One region of the Pseudomonas bijieensis genome, then DNA from elsewhere that is predicted to be linked to it. Evidence: predicted binding sites of a transcription regulator. Region 1 holds the regulator's gene; each other region holds the start of a gene.
What was found. Region 1 encodes FliA, which starts transcription of late flagellar genes. Its sites were predicted from a motif close to CTAAAGTTTNNNNNNNNNNNGCCGNTAA; they were not measured.

Region 1 (4,851 bases):
AGATATTGCTCAATAGTCTGCAGAAGGCAGGGCAAGGCTCGGAAGAGGGTGTCCTGCTGGAGCCAAGTATGGCCGAGAAGCTGCAGCGTTCGCTGATCGAAGCAGCCCAGCGGCAAGAGATGCAAGGCCAGCCGGTGATCCTGCTGGTGGCCGGTCCGATTCGCGCGATGCTCTCGCGATTCGGGCGCCTCGCGGTCCCGGGGCTGCATGTGCTGGCGTACCAGGAAATACCGGACAACAAGCAAGTGACCATCGTTGCGACAGTAGGGCCCAACGGCTGAGGTAGTGGTTTATGCAAGTGAAGCGTTTTTTCGCCGCCGACATGCGTCAGGCCATGAAACTGGTTCGTGACGAGCTGGGCGCTGAAGCAGCCATCATTGGCAACCGTCGTATCGCCGGCGGTGTCGAGCTGACGGCGGCCCTGGATTACAAACTGTCTGCGCTGGCCCCGCGGGTTCCGAACATGGAACTCGAAGATGAGCTGCGCAAGACCCAATCGCGCATCGCCAGCGCCCAGGCCGAACTGAGCCTGCGTAGCAGCGAAGGCGAGGGTGCCGCGGGCACCAATCGTCAATTGTTCGCCGGTCAGCCACTGACCGCCGGCTTGCCGTTGACCGCTGCCGAGCCGCTGATCGAGCAGGCCCAGGCCGAACCGCGTCGTCCAGAGCCGGCACCCGCCGCGCCTGCCCGTGGGGTCGATCCGCGCGCCCTGGACTCGATGCGCTTCGAGCTCAACAGCCTGCGCGAGCTGATGGAAGTCCAGCTCGGCTCCCTGGCCTGGAACCAGTTGCAAGGCAGCCGTCCGGCCCAGGCCAACCTGTGGCGTCGCCTGCAACGCATCGGCCTGTCCGGTCCGTTGTCCCGGGACCTGCTGGCATTGATCAATGGTATCGAAGAACCTCGCCAGGCCTGGCGCATGTTGCTGGCGCACCTGGCGCGGATGATTGCCACGCCGGAAGTCGAGCCGCTGGAAGAGGGCGGGGTGATTGCCATGGTCGGTCCTGCCGGCATGGGCAAGACCACCACCCTGGCCAAGCTCGCCGCCCGCTACGTACTCAAGTACGGCGCCCAGAGCATCGCCCTGGTGAGCATGGACAGTTTCCGCATCGGTGCCCAGGAGCAACTCAAGACCCTGGGACGGATCCTCAACGTGTCGGTGACCCATGTGGATCCGGGCCAGTCCCTGGCCCAGGCATTGGAACCGTTGCTGCGCAAGCGCGTCGTACTGATCGATACCGCCGGCCTGCAAGCCAGCGATCCGGCCCTGCGCATGCAGCTCGAAAGCCTGGCCGGACGCGGCATCAAGTCAAAAAATTATCTCGTGTTGGCAACCACCAGCCAGAAACAGGTTCTAACCGCCGCATACCACAGCTACAAACGCTGCGGGCTGGCCGGCTGCATCCTGACTAAGCTGGACGAAACGGCAAGCCTGGGCGAGGTGTTGAGCCTGGCGATCGGTCATGAACTACCGGTGGCCTACCTGACCGACGGGCCGCGGATCCCGGATGATTTGCATCTGCCGCGCCGTCATCAACTGGTCAGCCGTGCCGTGAGTGTGCAAATGCAGGAAGAACCCAGCGAAGAAGCCATGGCTGATATGTTCGCTGATATCTACCACAGCCCGACCAAGCAGGTTGGCTGAGGTAATCATGAATATTTTTTGTACCTACATCGATGGTCTGCCATGCATTGTTCCGTATGCGAACGCGCAGCCAGTAATGTGGCCTCCGTCTAAGTAAGACAAGGTAAAGAACGAACATGGGCAGCATGCATCCCGTACAGGTGATCGCGGTGACCGGCGGCAAAGGTGGCGTCGGGAAGACTAACGTGTCAGTGAACTTGTCCCTGGCTCTGGCAGAGCTTGGCCGACGGGTCATGCTGCTGGACGCCGACCTGGGCCTGGCGAACGTCGACGTGCTCTTGGGGCTTACACCCAAACGCACCCTGGCGGACGTGATCGAAGGCCGTTGCGAATTGCGCGACGTGCTGTTGCAGGGGCCAGGCGGGATTCGCATCGTGCCGGCTGCCTCCGGCACCCAGAGCATGGTTCACCTGACCCCGGCCCAGCACGCCGGCCTGATCCAGGCTTTCAGCGACATCGGCGACAACCTCGATGTGCTGGTGATCGACACCGCGGCCGGTATCGGCGACTCGGTCGTCAGTTTCGTACGCGCGGCCCAGGAAGTGTTGCTGGTGGTCTGCGACGAACCGACGTCCATCACCGACGCCTATGCCTTGATCAAGCTGCTGAACCGCGACTATGGCATGAATCGCTTCCGCGTCCTGGCCAACATGGCCCAGAGCCCGCAGGAGGGCCGCAACCTGTTCGCCAAGTTGACAAAGGTCACGGATCGCTTCCTGGACGTCGCCCTACAATACGTCGGCGCCGTGCCCTACGACGAAAGCGTACGCAAGGCCGTCCAGAAGCAACGTGCCGTTTATGAAGCCTTTCCACGTTCCAAATGCGCGCTGGCGTTCAAGGCGATCGCCCAGAAGGTCGATACCTGGCCGTTGCCGGCCAACCCGCGCGGGCATCTGGAATTTTTCGTCGAGCGTCTTGTGCAACAAACAGCAGGGCCCGTGCTATGACAGCCAGCGGTTACAACCATCTCTACAAAAAATCGGCACGGGACGCCCAGTACGAATTGATCGAGCGTTACGCGCCACTGGTCAAGCGTATCGCCTACCACTTGCTGGCGCGGTTGCCGGCCAGTGTCCAGGTCGAAGACTTGATCCAGGCGGGCATGATCGGCCTGCTCGAAGTGTCGAACAAATACGACGCGAGCAAGGGCGCCAGTTTCGAGACGTATGCCGGTATTCGCATTCGCGGGGCCATGCTCGATGAAGTCCGCAAGGGCGATTGGGCGCCACGCTCGGTGCACCGCAATACCCGCATGGTCAGCGATGCAATTCGGGCAATTGAAGCTAAAACCGGGCGTGACGCTAAAGATCACGAGGTTGCGGCCGAACTCCAGTTGAGTCTCGATGATTATTACGGGATTTTGAACGATACCTTGGGCAGCCGCCTGTTCAGTTTCGACGACCTGTTGCAGGACGGTGGTGAACACGAGGGACTGCACGAGGATGGCGCGAGTGCTCACATGGAGCCATCGCGTGACCTGGAAGATGAACGTTTCCAGAGCGCGCTGGCGGATGCGATTGCCAATTTGCCGGAGCGTGAGCGACTGGTCTTGGCGCTGTACTACGACGAAGAGCTGAACCTCAAGGAAATCGGTGAGGTCCTGGGGGTCAGCGAATCGCGGGTCAGCCAGTTACACAGCCAGTGCGCGGCCCGTTTGCGGGGGCGTTTGGGGGAGTGGCGAGCGCGTTGACAGGCAGTGTGGGGACACTGCGAACGAGGCTGGCCTGGCAAGTACTGCGCCAGTCTCCATCCGTTGTGCTCCAGACCGTTGTCGAGTGTTGTGCCGGATTGATTGAAATGGCGCGTCCAGGTGCTGGGCGCGTTTAAGACTGCTTGGAGGTCGAATTGGACAAGAACATGAAAATCCTCATCGTTGATGACTTCTCAACGATGCGGCGGATCATAAAAAACCTGTTGCGTGACCTTGGGTTCACCAACACGGCCGAGGCAGATGACGGGACCACTGCGCTCCCGATGTTGCACAGTGGCAACTTCGATTTTCTGGTCACCGACTGGAACATGCCGGGCATGACCGGTATCGACCTGCTGCGTCAGGTGCGTGCCGACGAAAAACTCAAGCATCTTCCGGTGCTGATGGTCACTGCCGAAGCCAAGCGCGAGCAGATCATCGAAGCGGCCCAGGCCGGTGTCAACGGCTATGTGGTCAAACCCTTCACGGCCCAGGCGTTGAAAGAGAAGATCGAAAAAATCTTCGAACGCATCGGTTAACGGCGCCACGGGGGAGCTATGGACAACGAATCTTCAATGGGCGATTTCGAATCGACCCTGAAAAAACATGCCCGCGAACTGGTCGACAGCCTTGAAAAAGGTCGCTTTGGCGATGCGGTTCAAATGATCCATGAGCTCAACCAGACCCGTGACCGCGGTCTGTATCAGGAAGTGGGCAAGCTCACGCGTGAACTGCACAGCGCGATTGTCAATTTCCAGATCGACCCGCATATGCCGCAGGCCGAGGAAGTCTCGCAGATCACCGACGCCACCGAGCGTCTGGGGTATGTGGTCAAGCTGACCGAGGCCGCGGCCAACCGCACCATGGACCTGGTGGAAAGCGCAACGCCGCTGGTCAATGGCCTGAGCGAAGAAGCCCAGGCCTTGAGCACCGACTGGGGTCGGTTCATGCGTCGAGAAGTCGGCGCTGAAGAGTTTCGGGAACTGGCCCGTCGGGTCGACGGTTTCCTGACGCGCAGCAGCACCGAGAACCGCGCCGTAGCAAGCAACCTCAACGACATTCTGCTGGCCCAGGACTATCAGGACCTGACCGGCCAAGTGATCAAGCGTGTGACCCAACTGGTCACCGAAGTGGAAAGCAACCTGCTCAAACTGGTGTTGATGGCCAGCCAGGTCGACCGCTTTGCAGGTATCGAACACGACCGTGAAGCGATGCTTGCTGAAAAAGATCCACAAAAACATCTCTCTCAGGGTGAAGGTCCGCAAATTCATGCCGATAAAAGAGAAGACGTTATGTCCGGTCAGGACGATGTGGACGATTTGCTGTCCAGCCTTGGATTCTGAGTTTTAGCCCTGTTTTAGGAGCAGCCATTAATGAGCTTCGGCGCCGATGAAGAGATCCTTCAGGATTTCCTGGTTGAGGCCGGCGAGATTCTAGAGCAACTGTCCGAACAGCTGGTCGAGCTGGAAAGCCGACCTGATGATGCGGATCTGCTCAATGCAATTTTTCGCGGTTTCCA
Region 2 (4,851 bases), 3.3 Mb from region 1:
CGGTGGCGCTGACCCGGCGGATTCACCCGGCCCCGCTGCGTCCGGCGCCGATGGAGCCGCGTTTCTTCATCAAGCGTGTCCCCCAGTCGTTGAGCACGGTACTGGGGTCGGGGCTGATCGTTGGCTCGTTCTATGGCCTGGCGCCGCTGTACGCGTCCCAGCAGGGCCTGTCCACCGAGCAGGTCGGCCTGTTCATGGGTAGCTGCATCTTCGCCGGGCTGCTGGTGCAGTGGCCGCTGGGGTGGCTGTCCGACCGTTATGACCGGGCGATGCTGATTCGCTGTTTTGCGCTGTTCCTGGCGATCTGCGCACTGCCGCTGGCGATCCTGCCGAAGGTGCCGCTGGAAGTGTTGTTTGTGGCGGGCTTCTGCTGTTCGCTGGTTCAGTTTTGCCTGTACCCGTTGGCAGTGGCCTTTTCCAACGACCACGTCGAAGGGGATCGCCGGGTGTCGCTGACGGCCATGTTGCTGGTGACCTATGGCATTGGTGCCAGCATCGGGCCGCTGGTGGCCGGCGTGCTGATGAAGATGTTCGGCAGCCAGATGCTGTACGGTTTTTTCGCTTTCTTCGCCTTGGTACTGGTATGGCGGATCCGGCCGAAAGCGGTGACCAACCTGCATCAGGTCGATGACGCGCCGCTGCATCACGTGGCGATGCCGGACAGTATGTCGAGTTCGCCTTTGGTGGCGTGCCTCGATCCCCGGGTGGATGAGCAGGTGGTGCAGGAGCAGATGCAGACGCCGGCCAATCCGGACGTGGAGCCTGAGCCGGTCGCAGAGCCGGCTACTGAAGCCGAAGCGGCGTCTGACGAACCGGAGACACCCAGCTTTACCCAGGCCAGGCCTTGAAGCAGGCATAAAAAAAACGGGCAGTCACCGCAAGGGACTGCCCGTTTTTTATGGCTCGACGATCAGAGGTCGTCTTTATCGAAGCGCCGCGCTTCACGCTGGAGCTGGTAGACGAACCGCTCGACCTGCCGTTGCACCAGGCCACTGATGTTGTGGAAGCGTACGCCGGCGAACGTGGTGTTGATCCTTTCTTCGAAATGCAGGTAACGCAGCTCGACTGGCGCGGTCATGTTGCCAAACGGCAGGGCTGCGATGAAGCGCTCATACACCTGGCCCAATTGCAGCCGTTCGGTGATGTCGCCGTCGAAACGCAATTTGCAACCGGTGGCGGAGATGTCCAGCAGCTTGCCGTCCACGGGTGACTTGAGCTTGTCGCCGCCCAGTTCAACGTTCACCAGTTGCGCCAGTTTCAGGGCGGCGCGGAAGGCGTTGCGGCGTTGGTGATAGACCACTTCGTCGGGCAGGGCACCGCGATAGCAGCGACCGTCGCTGGATTCGTCAATGGTCAGTGGACCCTTGCCATCCCATGCGATGCGCACGCCATCATGAAAACCCTCGACACGAAACGGCTCGCCGGCCAGCAGGAAACGCTCGCCATCCCGGGGGATCATTTCATCCAGGGCGATGGAGTTGGTCTCGCGATCGACGTTGACCAGATAGCTCTGGAAGCGCTGGGTGCGTTCATGGAACGTAATGATCAGCGGGTCGTGGCTATCTTGCAGCATCCGCAGGTTGCCGGAGATTTCCAGGGGCGTGGTGAGGACCTTGGGTGGCTGCGGAGCATCATCCGCGTTTGAGGCATTGAACACGGTGGGTCAATCTCCAGGCAAAATACGACTACGAATAGCCAGCATTTTGCCAGCATGTATCGCGCGTTGATAGAGCGAAGGCATTGTTCGTTTCATGCCTGGCTGAGCGGGCGGTGCTTGACCATTCTGGCCGTCGAGCCGCTAGCGTCATACAGCGTCGGGATCTCACCACCGTTCAGGATGCGCAATTGGTTGGCGGTGGCGGCCTGCTGCATCTGGATCGACTGGCCGTTGCGGGCGTTGGTCGCCTGGCATTGGGCGAGCAGGTCGTTGAGCACTTTACTCTGGGACAGCAACTGGTCGCCGATCGTCGACTGGCTGGCCAATTGCTCAAGGCCGTCATGACTGGCGGGCAAGTTGAGGCTGGCGAGGATCTCGCTGCGTTTGCGGCCATGCTGGTCAAGCAAGATGATCAATGCCTGTTTCTGCGCCAGGATGTTCTCCAGCAGAGGCATGTCGCGACCGTGCAGTGCCACGGATTCGGCCTGCAACAATTCCAGCAATTGTTGCGCTGGAACAAAGTCGTCGATGATCAGTTGCAATAAATTAGTATCGTGCATGGCTGGCCTTGGGTCTTAAGCGTCCAAAAGCCTGGCGCAGGCGGGGCGGCCTAGCGCTGGGCTTCGAAGTTGAGCAGTTTGCTGGCTACGCGGTTGCTGTCGACTTTGTAGCTGCCATCAGCGATGGCTGCTTTCAACTCGGCCACGCGGGCCTTGTCGACGACAGGTTGATCGCGCAGCTTGTCAGTGACCTTCTGCAACTGCTGAGCCTCATTGCTGAGGTGTACCGACTCCCCGTTGCTGACCTGTTCGGCTGCTGTAGGCAGCGGCGCGGATTTACCGGCTTCGGCGGTTTCCTTGGTCGCGCTGGTACGCGTAGTGCCTGTCAACGGTGAAGAGCTGTTTAAACGATTGAAATCGATGACCATGGTAAAAAACCTCTGGGTATTTGGACGCTTGCCATGTTTTCGGCCATCCCCAAAAAAACTTTAGGCTCATTTATTCAATGAGCATGCGCACGTCTGCGCTTGCCTTTGCGTAAGGCACAGTCTAGGGAACACCGGGATCAAGCGCCAGCTTTCTACCTCCTTTACCGGATCACTACATCGCCACTTCCACTTGGCCTGGGGCCATCACTTGCGCCTTGATCACGCGTTGGGAGTTGAGGTTTTTTACCCGTATCTGTTCACGCATGCCGCCGTTGGACAGGGCCTCGCCGGGCATCCGCACGGCCAGGGAGCCACTGCGGGCGGTGATGACCACCTGGTCGCCCTTGCGGACCACTTCGGCCTGCTCCAGGTGCACCAGCGTCACGACCTGATCGGCGACCATTGGTCGGACAAGTTTCTGCCCGATGGCCTGGTCAACGGAGGTCAGGAAACCTTGGGTGATCTGGCTGATGTCCCGTTCGCGCAACATCACGTCCTGGGGCTCGACAATCCCGGCCCGCTTGAGCGGACGAGTGGTCGTGACAATTTCTCGAAACAGGCGCACTTGAGCCGGCACGAACACCGTCCAGGGCGCGGCGCTGTCGCAACGAACCTTCACCGTGACGCGGCCCAGGGGCCTGGCCGGACTCTCCAGCGAAGCAGTCAATTCCTTGTCGCACATCGGCATGCGCAGGCGCGGGTCGAGCTGGTTGACTTCGATTTCGTAGCGCCCTTCGGTTTGACTGGTAGCCAGATAGTCTTCTACGGTGAATTCAAGAAAGCCCTGAGTGACGCCGATAAGGAGATCAGGCAAGGTAACCGGAACAGCAGCAAGGGCAGGACCGCCCGAAGTGAACAGGCAGACAGCCAGCAGTGCACCGAGCCAATGGCGGCAGTGAGTGGTCAGGCGTCGAGAAAATGTCGTTTGTGCGTTCATGCCGGTTCAATAGCAAGCCCCGTGCCGTTTAGTGATGAATGCGCGTCGGACACATTAGCGTTATGTAGGAGTCAGGGCATGGCGGGAGTAATGGATTCGGTAAACCAGCGCACTCAGCTGGTCGGTCAAAATCGCCTGGAGCTGTTGTTGTTCCGTCTCGACGGCCAACAAATGTATGGGATCAACGTCTTCAAGGTCCGCGAGGTGCTGCAATGCCCCAAGCTGACGTTGATGCCCAAGTCCAGTCCCGTTGTGTGCGGGGTGGCCAATATCCGGGGAGCGACCATCCCGATCCTCGACCTGGCGATGGCGACCGGTTCCGGTCGGTTGCTGGACCAGAGCAATCCGTTTGTGATTATCACCGAGTACAACACCAAGACCCAGGGTTTCCTGGTGCGCTCGGTGGAACGCATCGTTAACATGAACTGGGAGGAGATCCATCCACCGCCCAAGGGTACTGGTCGCGATCACTACCTGACGGCAGTGACCCGGGTCGATAACCAGTTGGTGGAAATCATCGACGTGGAGAAGATCCTCGCTGAAGTGGCTCCCACTCCGGAGGCTATTTCCGCGGGTGTGGTGGACGCCGAGACCCAGCACAAGGCGATTTCGCTGCGGGTATTGACCGTCGATGATTCTTCGGTGGCACGTAAGCAGGTGACCCGCTGTCTACAAACGGTCGGTGTCGAGGTAGTGGCGTTGAACGATGGGCGTCAGGCGCTGGATTATCTGCGCGCGCTGGTCGACGAGGGCAAGAAGCCCGAGGAAGAATTCCTGATGATGATCTCCGACATCGAGATGCCGGAGATGGACGGGTATACCCTGACGTCGGAAATCCGCAGCGACCCACGTATGCAAAAGCTGCATATCATCTTGCATACTTCGTTGTCCGGTGTTTTCAACCAGGCGATGGTCAAGAAGGTCGGTGCCGACGATTTCCTGGCGAAATTCCGGCCCGATGACCTGGCTTCCCGGGTAGTCGATCGGATCAAGGCAGCAGAGTAAGCAAAGGTCGGGCGCGTTGTGCGCCCGGCAAGTCAACGCGATGAAAGAGGCGGTATCTTGTCTACGGGTAATTTGGATTTCGAACAGTTCCGGGTCTTCCTGGAAAAAGCCTGTGGCATCTTGCTTGGTGAAAACAAGCAATACCTGGTGTCGAGCCGTCTCAATAAATTGATGGAACAACAGGGCCTCAAGTCATTGGGCGAACTGGTGCAGCGTATCCAGAGCCAGCCGCGCAGTGGCTTGCGCGAGATGGTGGTGGACGCGATGACCACCAACGAAACCTTGTGGTTTCGTGACACCTATCCGTTCGAGGTGTTGAAGAAT
Region 3 (4,851 bases), 1.4 Mb from region 1:
GCGCGCTGCTGCCTAATGGATGGGCCAATGATGTACGTCTTGAGGTCGACGCCGAGGGCGTGCTGACCCATATCCAGGCCGGCTCCCATGCAGACGGTGCCGAACGGCTGGGTGGTCCGCTGTTGCCGGGCATGCCAAACCTGCACTCCCACGCCTTCCAACGGGCCATGGCCGGGCTGGCGGAAGTGGCCGGCAATCCCAACGACAGTTTCTGGACTTGGCGCGACTTGATGTATCGCCTCGTCGGAAAAATCAGCCCCGATCAACTCGGCATCATCGCCCGCCAGCTGTACATCGAAATGCTCAAGGCCGGCTACACCTCGGTCGCCGAATTCCACTATGTGCACCACGACACCGACGGCACGCCCTACGCCGACCCGGCGGAGCTGGCCTTGCGCGTCAGCCACGCCGCCAGCGCCGCCGGCATAGGCCTGACGCTGCTGCCGGTGCTCTACAGTCATTCCGGTTTTGGCGGCCAGGCGCCCAATGATGGGCAGCGTCGGTTCATCAACAGCAGCGAAAACTACTTGAAGCTTCAGTCACGCTTGCAGCCGGTCCTGGCCGGACAACCGTCCCAGACCCTGGGTTTGTGCTTCCACTCGTTGCGCGCCGTGACACCCGGGCAGATCCAGGATGTGCTGGCCGCCAGCGACCGTGAGTGCCCGGTGCATATCCACATCGCCGAGCAGCAGAAAGAAGTCGACGACTGCCTGAGCTGGAGCGGCGCCCGCCCGCTGCAATGGCTGTACGAAAACACCGAAGTCGACCAACGCTGGTGCCTGGTCCACGCCACCCATGCCAACGCCGAGGAAGTCAGCCTCATGGCCAAGAGTCGGGCGATTGCCGGCCTGTGCCTGACCACCGAAGCCAACCTGGGGGACGGGATTTTCCCCGCCGTGGATTTCCTCGCCCAGGGTGGGCGCCTGGGTATCGGTTCCGACAGTCATGTGTCGTTGAGCGTGGTGGAAGAACTGCGCTGGCTGGAATACGGCCAGCGCCTGCGGGACCAACGGCGTAACCGTTTGTATCGCGCGGATCAGCCGATGGTCGGCCGCACGCTGTTTGACGCGGCGCTGGAAGGCGGTGCCCAGGCCCTGGGGCAACCGGTGGGCGCCCTGGCAATCGGCAAGCGCGCCGACTGGCTGGTGCTCGATGGCAACGACCCGTACCTGGCCACGACCCAGGGCGACGGGATCCTCAATCGCTGGCTGTTTGCCGGCGGGGATCGTCAGGTGCGCGATGTGATGGTCGGCGGCCAATGGGTAGTGCGCGATGGGCGTCATGCCGGCGAAGAGGAAAGCGCCCGGGCGTTTACCCAGGTGCTGCGCGAACTGCTGGGCTAACGCGGATAAAAATGTGGGAGCGGGCTTGCTCGCGAATGCGGTGTGACAGCCGACATCTATGTGTCTGATACACCGTATTCGCGAGCAAGCCCGCTCCCATTGTGGTCCCAGGCGTCGATCAATCCGAAGTCTTGGCCATCTGCCGATCCGACGCTCGCCAGATCAACCGTGTCGTGTCGTAGCCCTGCTGGCGCGCGATGCTCAGCAGTTCCTCGCGCACGACGCTATTGACGGTCGGCGTACGGGACAGCAGCCACATGTAGCGACGGCTCGGGTCGCCAACGATAGCGGTCTTATAGTCATCGCTGACGTACAACACCCAGTATTGCCCTTTCGCCACGCCCGGCACGATCCGCGAAAACCAGTTGTCGAATTCGACCCAGAGCTTGTCGGTCTTGCCCGGCACCTGGGGCGTGGCGGTGCCCCTGGCTTCTTCCCACTGCCAGTCCGAGGTCAGGCAGCGATTGAGCACACCCATGTTGCCGTCTGGCTTGAGGGTGTAGTGAGCTTCCGATTGCGCGCAATTGCGCTGGAAATACATGGGCAGGCGGGCCAACTCATACCAGGTCCCTTGGTAACGCTTGAGATTGACGCTGTTGACCGTCTTGGGTGCCAACGGATCTTCGCCAGAAGTGGCACAGCCAGCCAAAACCAGGCCAGCCAAAAGCACAAAAACTAACCGCATCATTATTTTTCTCCCGTGGGCCCATGGCCCCGGTTTACTTCAGGCCTTGGCCGGAAAACATCAACACTTTGTCACCGGCGTACTGCACGCTGATAAAGCTTTTCTGGTCGCCCCAGGTGCAGCTGGACATGCCGAGCGCGCCTGAACAATCGGTCGGTTTCCCCAGCAACGTTTCGACTTCGGACTTGGGCATGCCAGCCGACAGTTTCGAGTAGTTTTCCTGGTTGACCTTGCTGCATGCGGTCAACACGACGCACATAAACAGCAGGGCGATAGATCGCAGCGACATGGTGTAACTCCTGAAGCGGAAGGGAGGTGGCAGGGTGCCAACCTGATCCTTAGAAGAGAAAACCCCTATCTGGTTCCCTGACGCCCCCAGTATTTATTGGCTGTACAGAGGTGTTTCATCGGTGAATCAATCGATTTGTGACAGCGTCGTACCTTTCGTCGGGATTGGGCCCTTGACGCCTGATGGGCCGGGCTTTTGCGCCGATAAAAAGTAACGGCGCAAAATCCTGCGTTATGGCAAATTGACAGCCCGTCCTGACTCATCCCCCCGCGGTAGTGTTATTAATGACCAGAAACATGAAATTCAGCCATAAAATCCTGTTGGCTGCCGCCCTTGTGGTGGCCATTGCTTTCGCCTGTTTCATCCTGTTCAACGACTATCGTCAACGCCAGAGCCTGCACGCCAGCACCGAGACTTCCATGCAGGAACTCGGCAGCCTGACCAGCCGTAACATCCAGACGTGGGTCGAAGGTCGCATCCAGTTGCTGCAATCGCTGGCCCAGCAGATCGCCGTGGACGGCAGCGGCGCCGACAGCCTCAAGCGCGCCGTGGGCTTGCCGGCCTACACCAGCAACTTCCAGCTCAGCTATTTTGGCGGCACCGACGGTGTGATGTTCTCGGTACCGGCCGGCAATCGTGCCGCCGATTACGACCCCCGCGCCCGTGGCTGGTACAAGGCCGCCAACAGCGCACAACAAACCATCGTCACCGAACCCTATATCGCCGCTTCGTCGGGCAAGCTGGTGATCACCGTCGCCACTCCGGTGCAGCACCAGAACCAGATGATCGGCGTGGCCGGTGCGGACATCGACCTGTCCAGCATCAGCGCCATCATCAACTCGCTGAACTTCGGCGGCCACGGCCACGCGTTCATCGTCAGCGCCGACGGCAAGATCCTGATCCACCCCGACAGCAAGCGCGTGCTCAAGACCCTGGCCGAGGCCTACCCCAACGGCGCGCCGCAAATCAGCCCCGGCGTGAAAGAAGTCGACCTCGACGGCAAGACCCAGTTCATCTCCTTCACCCACGTCAACGGTGTGCCGGGCGCCGACTGGTACGTGGCGCTGGTGCTCGACAAGGACACCGCGCTGGCGATGCTCAGCGAGTTCCGTACTTCGGCACTGATCGCCATGGTCATTGCCGTGGTGTTCATCATCGCCCTGCTTGGCATGTTGATCCGCGTGCTGATGCAACCGCTGCTGACCATGGGCCGCGCGATGCATGACATCGCCGAGGGCGAAGGCGACCTGACCCGGCGCCTGATCATCCACGGCCACGATGAATTCGGCGCCCTGGGGACTTCGTTCAACCGCTTTGTCGAGCGTATCCATACCTCGATCCGCGAAGTGGCCTCGGCCACCGGCCAAGTCAACGAAGTCGCCCTGCGTGTGGTCAGTGCGTCCAACTCGTCGATGTTCAACTCCGACCAGCAGGCTTCGCGCACCAGCAGCGTCGCCGCGGCCATCAACCAACTCGGTGCCGCCGCCCAGGAGATCGCCCAGAACGCCGCCCTCGCCTCGCAGCACTCCAGCGATGCCCGCAGCCTGGCCGAAGACGGCCAGCAAGTGGTGGATAAAACCATCGCCGCCATGCAGCAGTTGTCAGCCAAGATCAGCGATTCGTGCGGCAACATCGAAACCCTGAACAGCAACACGGTGAACATCGGCCAGATCCTGGAGGTGATCACCAGCATTTCCCAGCAGACCAACCTGCTCGCCCTGAACGCCGCCATCGAAGCCGCCCGGGCTGGTGAAGCCGGACGCGGCTTCGCGGTGGTCGCCGATGAAGTGCGCAACCTGGCCCACCGGACCCAGGACTCGGCGCAGCAAGTGCAGAAGATGATCGAGGAACTGCAAGTCGGCGCCCGGGAAGCGGTGCTGACCATGACCGACAGCCAGCGCCAGAGCGAAAGCAGCGTCGGCATCGCCAACCAGGCCGGCGAACGCCTGGGCAGCGTGACCCAGCGCATCGGTGAAATCGACGGCATGAACCAGTCCGTGGCCACCGCCACCGAAGAACAGACCGCCGTGGTGGAGTCGATCAATGTCGACATCACCGAGATCAACACCTTGAACCAGGAAGGCGTGGAAAACCTGCAGGCTACCTTGCGCGCCTGTGCCGACCTTGAACAGCAGGCGGCGCGGTTGAAGCAGTTGGTGGGGAGTTTCCGGATCTAACGCTCTCAAGGGCCCCATCGCGAGCAGGCTCGCTCCCACAGTTGACCGAGTTCCTTCAGGGAAACACGATCGACTGTGGGAACGGCTTGCTCGCGAAAGCGGCATCAGCCTTACAGAAAAAATCAGAACCTGGACCCAGGCCTGTTCAAGAACTCGATTTCATCAGCCGTAGACTCGCGCCCCAACACCGCATTGCGATGAGGAAAGCGTCCAAACCGGGCAATGATCTTCTGATGCCGTTCGGCATAATCCAGGTTGTCTTCAAACACCGCCCGCTGCGCCTCAGGCTGCTCCCGCACCAGATCGATAAACCGTGACACGGCTTCGTTCTGCACTGCGAGGTTTTCGCAGTGTTCC
Region 4 (4,851 bases), 1.8 Mb from region 1:
CCGATGATCGGCAGCCAGCTGAGCAGCAGTGACCAGCGACCGAAGCGTTGGTAATGCCCACGAGCCTTGTCCAGGTGGGCGGGACTGACCGGAAACCAGCGCCGGTCCTTGAAATGCTCCAGGCGCGTGCCCAGCCACCAGTTCACCAGTGAACCCAGGACATTGCCGAACGTGGCAACCCCCAGCAACAGCCAGGCTTCATGGCGCTGGCTGAGCAGCAGGCCGACCAACAACGCCTCGGATTGCAGCGGCAACAGGGTTGCCGCGCCGAAGGCCGCGAGGAACAGGCCGATGTAGGCTTCGCCCATCAGTGGGCCGGATAGTCCGCCACCACGGTTTGGGTCCCGTCTTTTTTCAGGCCGATCACTTGATAAGCGTCGCTCATGCCGTCCATTTCCATGCCGGGCGAGCCCATGGGCATGCCCGGTGCGGCCACGCCGAGCAAGTCATCGCGCTTGCTCAATGCCAGCACCTGGTCGGCCGGGACGTGGCCTTCGACGAATTTGCCGTTGATCTCGGCGGTGTGGCAGGAACGCAGGTTCGGCGCCACGCCCAGGCGCTGTTTGACCAGGCTCATGTCGGCTTCGACATGGTCGTTGACCTTGAAGCCGTTTTCTTGCAAATGCGAAATCCACTTTTTGCAGCAACCGCAATTGGCATCGCGGTGTACATCAATGGTGACCGGTTCGGCGGCCTGGGCCAGGGTGGAGACGAACAGGGCGCTCAAGGCGAGCAAGTGCAGGGGATGGGCCATGGAGGTGGTCTCGTGTCAAACGGTTTGGAGGGAGGATACCAGAGTAGCGAGCGTGAGCTGACAGGGGGCTGAGGCGGGGATTACACAATTGTCAGGTTGAGAGGGAGACAATTCGCAGAGGAATGGAAACCACTGAACCCTGTGGGAGCGAGCCTGCTCGCGATGATGGCAGCACAGGCGCCATCACCGCAGTTGACCCACCGCGATCGCGAGCAGGCTCACTTCCACAGGTTTTGTGGCGGGAGCAGATTCAGCGCACCTTGAACCGCCCCATGATCGCATTCACCCGAGCATTGGCTTCCAGCAGTTGCCGGGTGTTGGCCTCGCTGGCCAGGCCGCCTGCCACCAGTTCTTCCACCATGTGACGGATCTGCACCATGCTGCGATTGATCTCCTCGGTCACCGCGCTCTGTTGCTCGGCGGCGGTGGCGATCTGGGTACTCAGGCTGTTGATCTGGCTGACCGAGCCTGCCATTTCGTCCAGCCCGGAGTTGACTCGGGATGTGGCATCGGCGGCCGACTGGCAACTGGCCTGGGTGTTTTCCATGGCTGAGACCGACGAGCTCACGCCTTGCGTCAGGCGGGTCAGCATTTCGTTGATTTCCGAGGTGCTGGCCTGGGTGCGGGCGGCGAGGGCACGTACTTCGTCGGCCACCACGGCAAACCCACGGCCTTGCTCACCGGCCCGGGCAGCTTCAATGGCGGCGTTGAGAGCCAGCAGGTTGGTCTGCCCGGCAATGGCGCCGATGACGCCGAGAATTTCGGTGATGCGCTGCGCGTCCTGTTGCATGCTCTCGACCTTGCGAGTGGCGCTGGCCACTTCATCGATCAGCGCCACCACACTGTTGGACGCCTCACCGACCACTACGCGGGAGCGGTCGGCATGCTCGTTGGCGCGCTGGGTGAACGCTGCGGTCTCGGCCGCATTTTGCGCGACGCTTTCGGCCGTGGAGCTCATCTGGGTGATGGCGGTCACGGTCTGGTCGGTTTCCGAAGCGTGGCGCATCAGGATTTCACTGGTGTGGGCGGAGGTCCGTTGCAGATCGCCCAGGCTCGATGCCATGGCGCCAGTGGCCTGGGTGACCTCGCCGATCATGCTTTGCAGGTAAGCGATGAAGCGGTTGACTGAATGACCGATCGCCCCCAGTTCATCCTCGGCCCGGATAGTGATACGTCGAGTCAGGTCGGCATCGCCCGTGGACAAGGCGTCGATGTTGCCCTTGAGGACCTTCATGCGGTGGGTCAATTGACGGATCGCGTAAAGCTGCATCAGTACCAGCAGGATCACCATCGGAATCTGCAGCAGGCTCAGTGTGCTCAGTACATCGTCGCGCTGGGCGGTGATCAGTCGGGTTGGCAATGCGGTCGCAAGGAACCATGGCGAACCCTCGATAGGGCGCATGAAAAACGTGCTGGCCTCGCCCTTGTTGTCGAACTCGACCCGTTGCAGCGGCTGGTCGCGCTTGGCCAGGCCAGCCTGGACCTGGGCGGCGAATGGCGAGGTTGCCGCCAGTTCACTGATGTTTTTCAGTACGATCGGTCCGCTGATGCGCGAACTGTTGCTGATGATCTTGCCGTCGCCTTCGACGATCAGCATCTCGGCGCTCAGGTCGGCTTCCTTGCGTGCCACCAGGTCATTGAAGAAACCCAGGGTCACGTCGATGGTGGAAACGCCATAAGGCACGCCGTTCTTCTGGATGGCCATGGCGCAGTTGGTGCGTGGTTCGGCGCTGGCATCGTCTTTATAGGCCGCGGCCCAGGCGCATTTGCCCGGCGGGGTGGCCATGCCGCCCTTGTGCCAGGGTTGTTCGTAATAATTGGGCGCGGCGTCACTGTTCCAGAAGGTATTGACCGCCAGTTTGCCGGACGCGTCGCGGTGCCAGAAGGTGCTGAATTTATTGCGTCCCTCGGCCCGCTGGTTGGGCAACGGCCAGATCCCGCCGCCAAAGACTTTCAACTCGCCGTACTGATCCACCAGTCCCGGCAACACTTTGTCGATGGCATCGCTGTCCAGCAGCGGGATGGTCTGGGTGATGCTGCGTTGCTGCGCCTGCACCTTGTTCAGTTCGCCCTGGATCTGCTCGGCGACCTCGGCGATGCGGTTCAAGGCCACTTGCTCTTCGGTCTGGCGCAACTTGGGCGCGACCAGATAACTGATGCCCACCACGGTCAGGATGGATAACACCAGCATGAATACAATCAGGAACAGCGTGTAGCGAGCCTGAATAGTTCGGAATGAGGGCATGTGGGGAGTCCTTGCACGAAGGCGACTTTCTGCAGCAGGCGGATGGGCAGTCCTGTATGTATCGGCCTGCGGTGACGCAGCTTTAGGAGAGGGCAAGGTGGGATGAGAGGTTGGCGAGGAAGCGGCTTCCTCGCCAAGGGGCATTAGCGGGGCATGTCGAAGCCCGGGCCGCCACGGTGGTCAGGTCGATCCCCATGACCGCGGTCGTGGGGGAAAAACAGGCAGCCACTCAGGGTCAGGGTGGACAATAAGGCAAGCAACAGGCTGATACGACGAAACATACATAATTCCTCATGATAAACCGCCGCGGTTGCGCGAATACGCTCCTTCGGCTGTACCATGGGACCCCGTTGGCAGCCCGTCATCCCCGCAATTCGGTAGGGACTTGGCAAGCCTTCGGATACAGAACGGATACATTCAGGAAATTGGTAATGACTCATTCACAACGTTTGAAATACTCGATTCTGATCGTCCTCGTCGTCCTGGCAATCATGCTGGGGCTGTCCTGGATGCAAGGCAAGGGCATGATCAGCGAGCAGCTGTTTCAATACATCGCCATCGCCGTGGCGGTCATCGTGGTGGTGATCAACGGCGTGATGCGGCGCAAGGTCAAGTCCTGAGCGCCGGCTTCAATCCTCGGCCTGGAGCACGGCCATCGCACTGGGGTGCAGGCAGTAGCTTTTATCCGGGTTGAGGGTGACGACTCCCTCGCTGCACAGGCGTTTCAACACCTCGCGCACACTGAGAAAGGACAATGGAATGTCCAGCCCCAACAACTGGCTGTGCACGCCGCGCACGCCCAGGCTGCGATTTTCGTTGGCGGCCTTGAGCAGCGCGTCGATGACTTTGAGGCGAATCAGGCTAGTCCTGAGCCCGAAACTCTTGAGCAAGCGCCTGATGTGGTCGTTGCCGCCTCGATCTGCCGGCTTGTCGAATACACGGTGGGGGGCGCTCAGCGAGACGCCGCTCGGCCTTGGCTTGCCCTCCATGGGCTGTTGCGCGTTACGCATGCAAAAACTCCTTACAAGCCTGATCAGAAAAGGTCACGGATACTCTCCTGTAATAGGACGAACGAGGATTCGCAATCATGAGGACCATGATGTGAAAAAATTGCCCGTGCTTCGTCAAACCCCCGTATTCAAACGGCTGCCAGCCATTAATTTTTTTTCATCCGGTTCGTTTTGAAGGTAGGCACATTCCGGTTCAGCACGCGGCGTGTGATTTCCCAGGCGGGCCGAGTGTTTGTCTACTTCGCTCCGGTAGCCGTCCTGGTTTCTGAAGTTTTTATCAGGAGTGAGCGTGATAATGTCCGGGCAGTTATCGAGGATTGGCCTCGCAGGCGCTTTTCTGGGGATCGCCCTCGGGCTCATTCCCGTGGTCAATGCGCAGGATGATGGGCAGCAGGCCAGTGCCGAGATCCGTCGCACTCGTTTTGGCGTGCCGCATATCCGGGCTCAGGATGAACGCGGGCTGGGTTATGGCATCGGCTATGCCTACGCCCAGGACAACTTGTGCCTGCTGGCCAATGAGATCGTCACGGTCAACGCCCAGCGCTCGCGCTATTTCGGGCCGCAGCAAGTCACGGTCGAACAGCGGGAGAACCGCGTCAGCGATGTGTTTTTCAGTTGGCTCAACACACCGCAAGCGGTTTCCGGTTTCTGGCAGGCCCAGACGCCTCAAGTGCAGCAACTGGTCGAAGGCTACGTGGCGGGCTACAACCGTGCGTTGGTCGAGCGCAAGGCCAAGGGCCTGCCGGAACAATGCGCCGGCGAGTGGGTGCGGCCGATCACGGCGCTGGACCTGGTCAAGTTGACCCGTCGACTGTTGGTGGAAGGCGGCGTCGGCCAATTCG

Region 2: flgM (flagellar biosynthesis anti-sigma factor FlgM) is a predicted target of FliA. The motif match lies at 2,622-2,649, and genes of this name have one in related genera.
Region 3: GN234_RS16325 (methyl-accepting chemotaxis protein) is a predicted target of FliA. The motif match lies at 2,497-2,524, and genes of this name have one in related genera.
Region 4: GN234_RS02445 (methyl-accepting chemotaxis protein) is a predicted target of FliA. The motif match lies at 3,058-3,085, and genes of this name have one in related genera.

The regions. Positions count from the first base shown of each region.
Region 1 covers NZ_CP048810.1:2,381,663-2,386,513, reverse strand. The annotation lists gene flhA (flagellar biosynthesis protein FlhA) at 1-281, shown strand, start outside; gene flhF (flagellar biosynthesis protein FlhF) at 293-1,642, shown strand; gene fleN (flagellar synthesis regulator FleN) at 1,759-2,589, shown strand; gene fliA (RNA polymerase sigma factor FliA) at 2,586-3,332, shown strand; gene GN234_RS10280 (chemotaxis response regulator CheY) at 3,500-3,871, shown strand; gene GN234_RS10275 (protein phosphatase CheZ) at 3,890-4,675, shown strand; gene GN234_RS10270 (chemotaxis protein CheA) at 4,706-4,851, shown strand, end outside.
Region 2 covers NZ_CP048810.1:5,797,193-5,802,043, forward strand. The annotation lists gene GN234_RS25625 (MFS transporter) at 1-848, shown strand, start outside; gene GN234_RS25630 (flagellar brake protein) at 911-1,657, opposite strand; gene GN234_RS25635 (flagella synthesis protein FlgN) at 1,750-2,217, opposite strand; gene flgM (flagellar biosynthesis anti-sigma factor FlgM) at 2,268-2,585, opposite strand; gene flgA (flagellar basal body P-ring formation chaperone FlgA) at 2,758-3,522, opposite strand; gene GN234_RS25650 (chemotaxis protein CheV) at 3,601-4,527, shown strand; gene cheR (protein-glutamate O-methyltransferase CheR) at 4,585-4,851, shown strand, end outside.
Region 3 covers NZ_CP048810.1:3,734,069-3,738,919, forward strand. The annotation lists gene GN234_RS16310 (formimidoylglutamate deiminase) at 1-1,343, shown strand, start outside; gene GN234_RS16315 (lipocalin family protein) at 1,462-2,031, opposite strand; gene GN234_RS16320 (lipoprotein) at 2,063-2,317, opposite strand; gene GN234_RS16325 (methyl-accepting chemotaxis protein) at 2,602-4,494, shown strand; gene GN234_RS16330 (DUF924 family protein) at 4,617-4,851, opposite strand, start outside.
Region 4 covers NZ_CP048810.1:583,286-588,136, forward strand. The annotation lists gene GN234_RS02435 (YqaA family protein) at 1-308, opposite strand, end outside; gene GN234_RS02440 (DUF411 domain-containing protein) at 308-754, opposite strand; gene GN234_RS02445 (methyl-accepting chemotaxis protein) at 1,005-2,999, opposite strand; gene GN234_RS02450 (hypothetical protein) at 3,143-3,280, opposite strand; gene GN234_RS02455 (hypothetical protein) at 3,431-3,619, shown strand; gene GN234_RS02460 (fe2+ zn2+ uptake regulation protein) at 3,629-4,009, opposite strand; gene pvdQ (bifunctional acylase PvdQ) at 4,305-4,851, shown strand, end outside.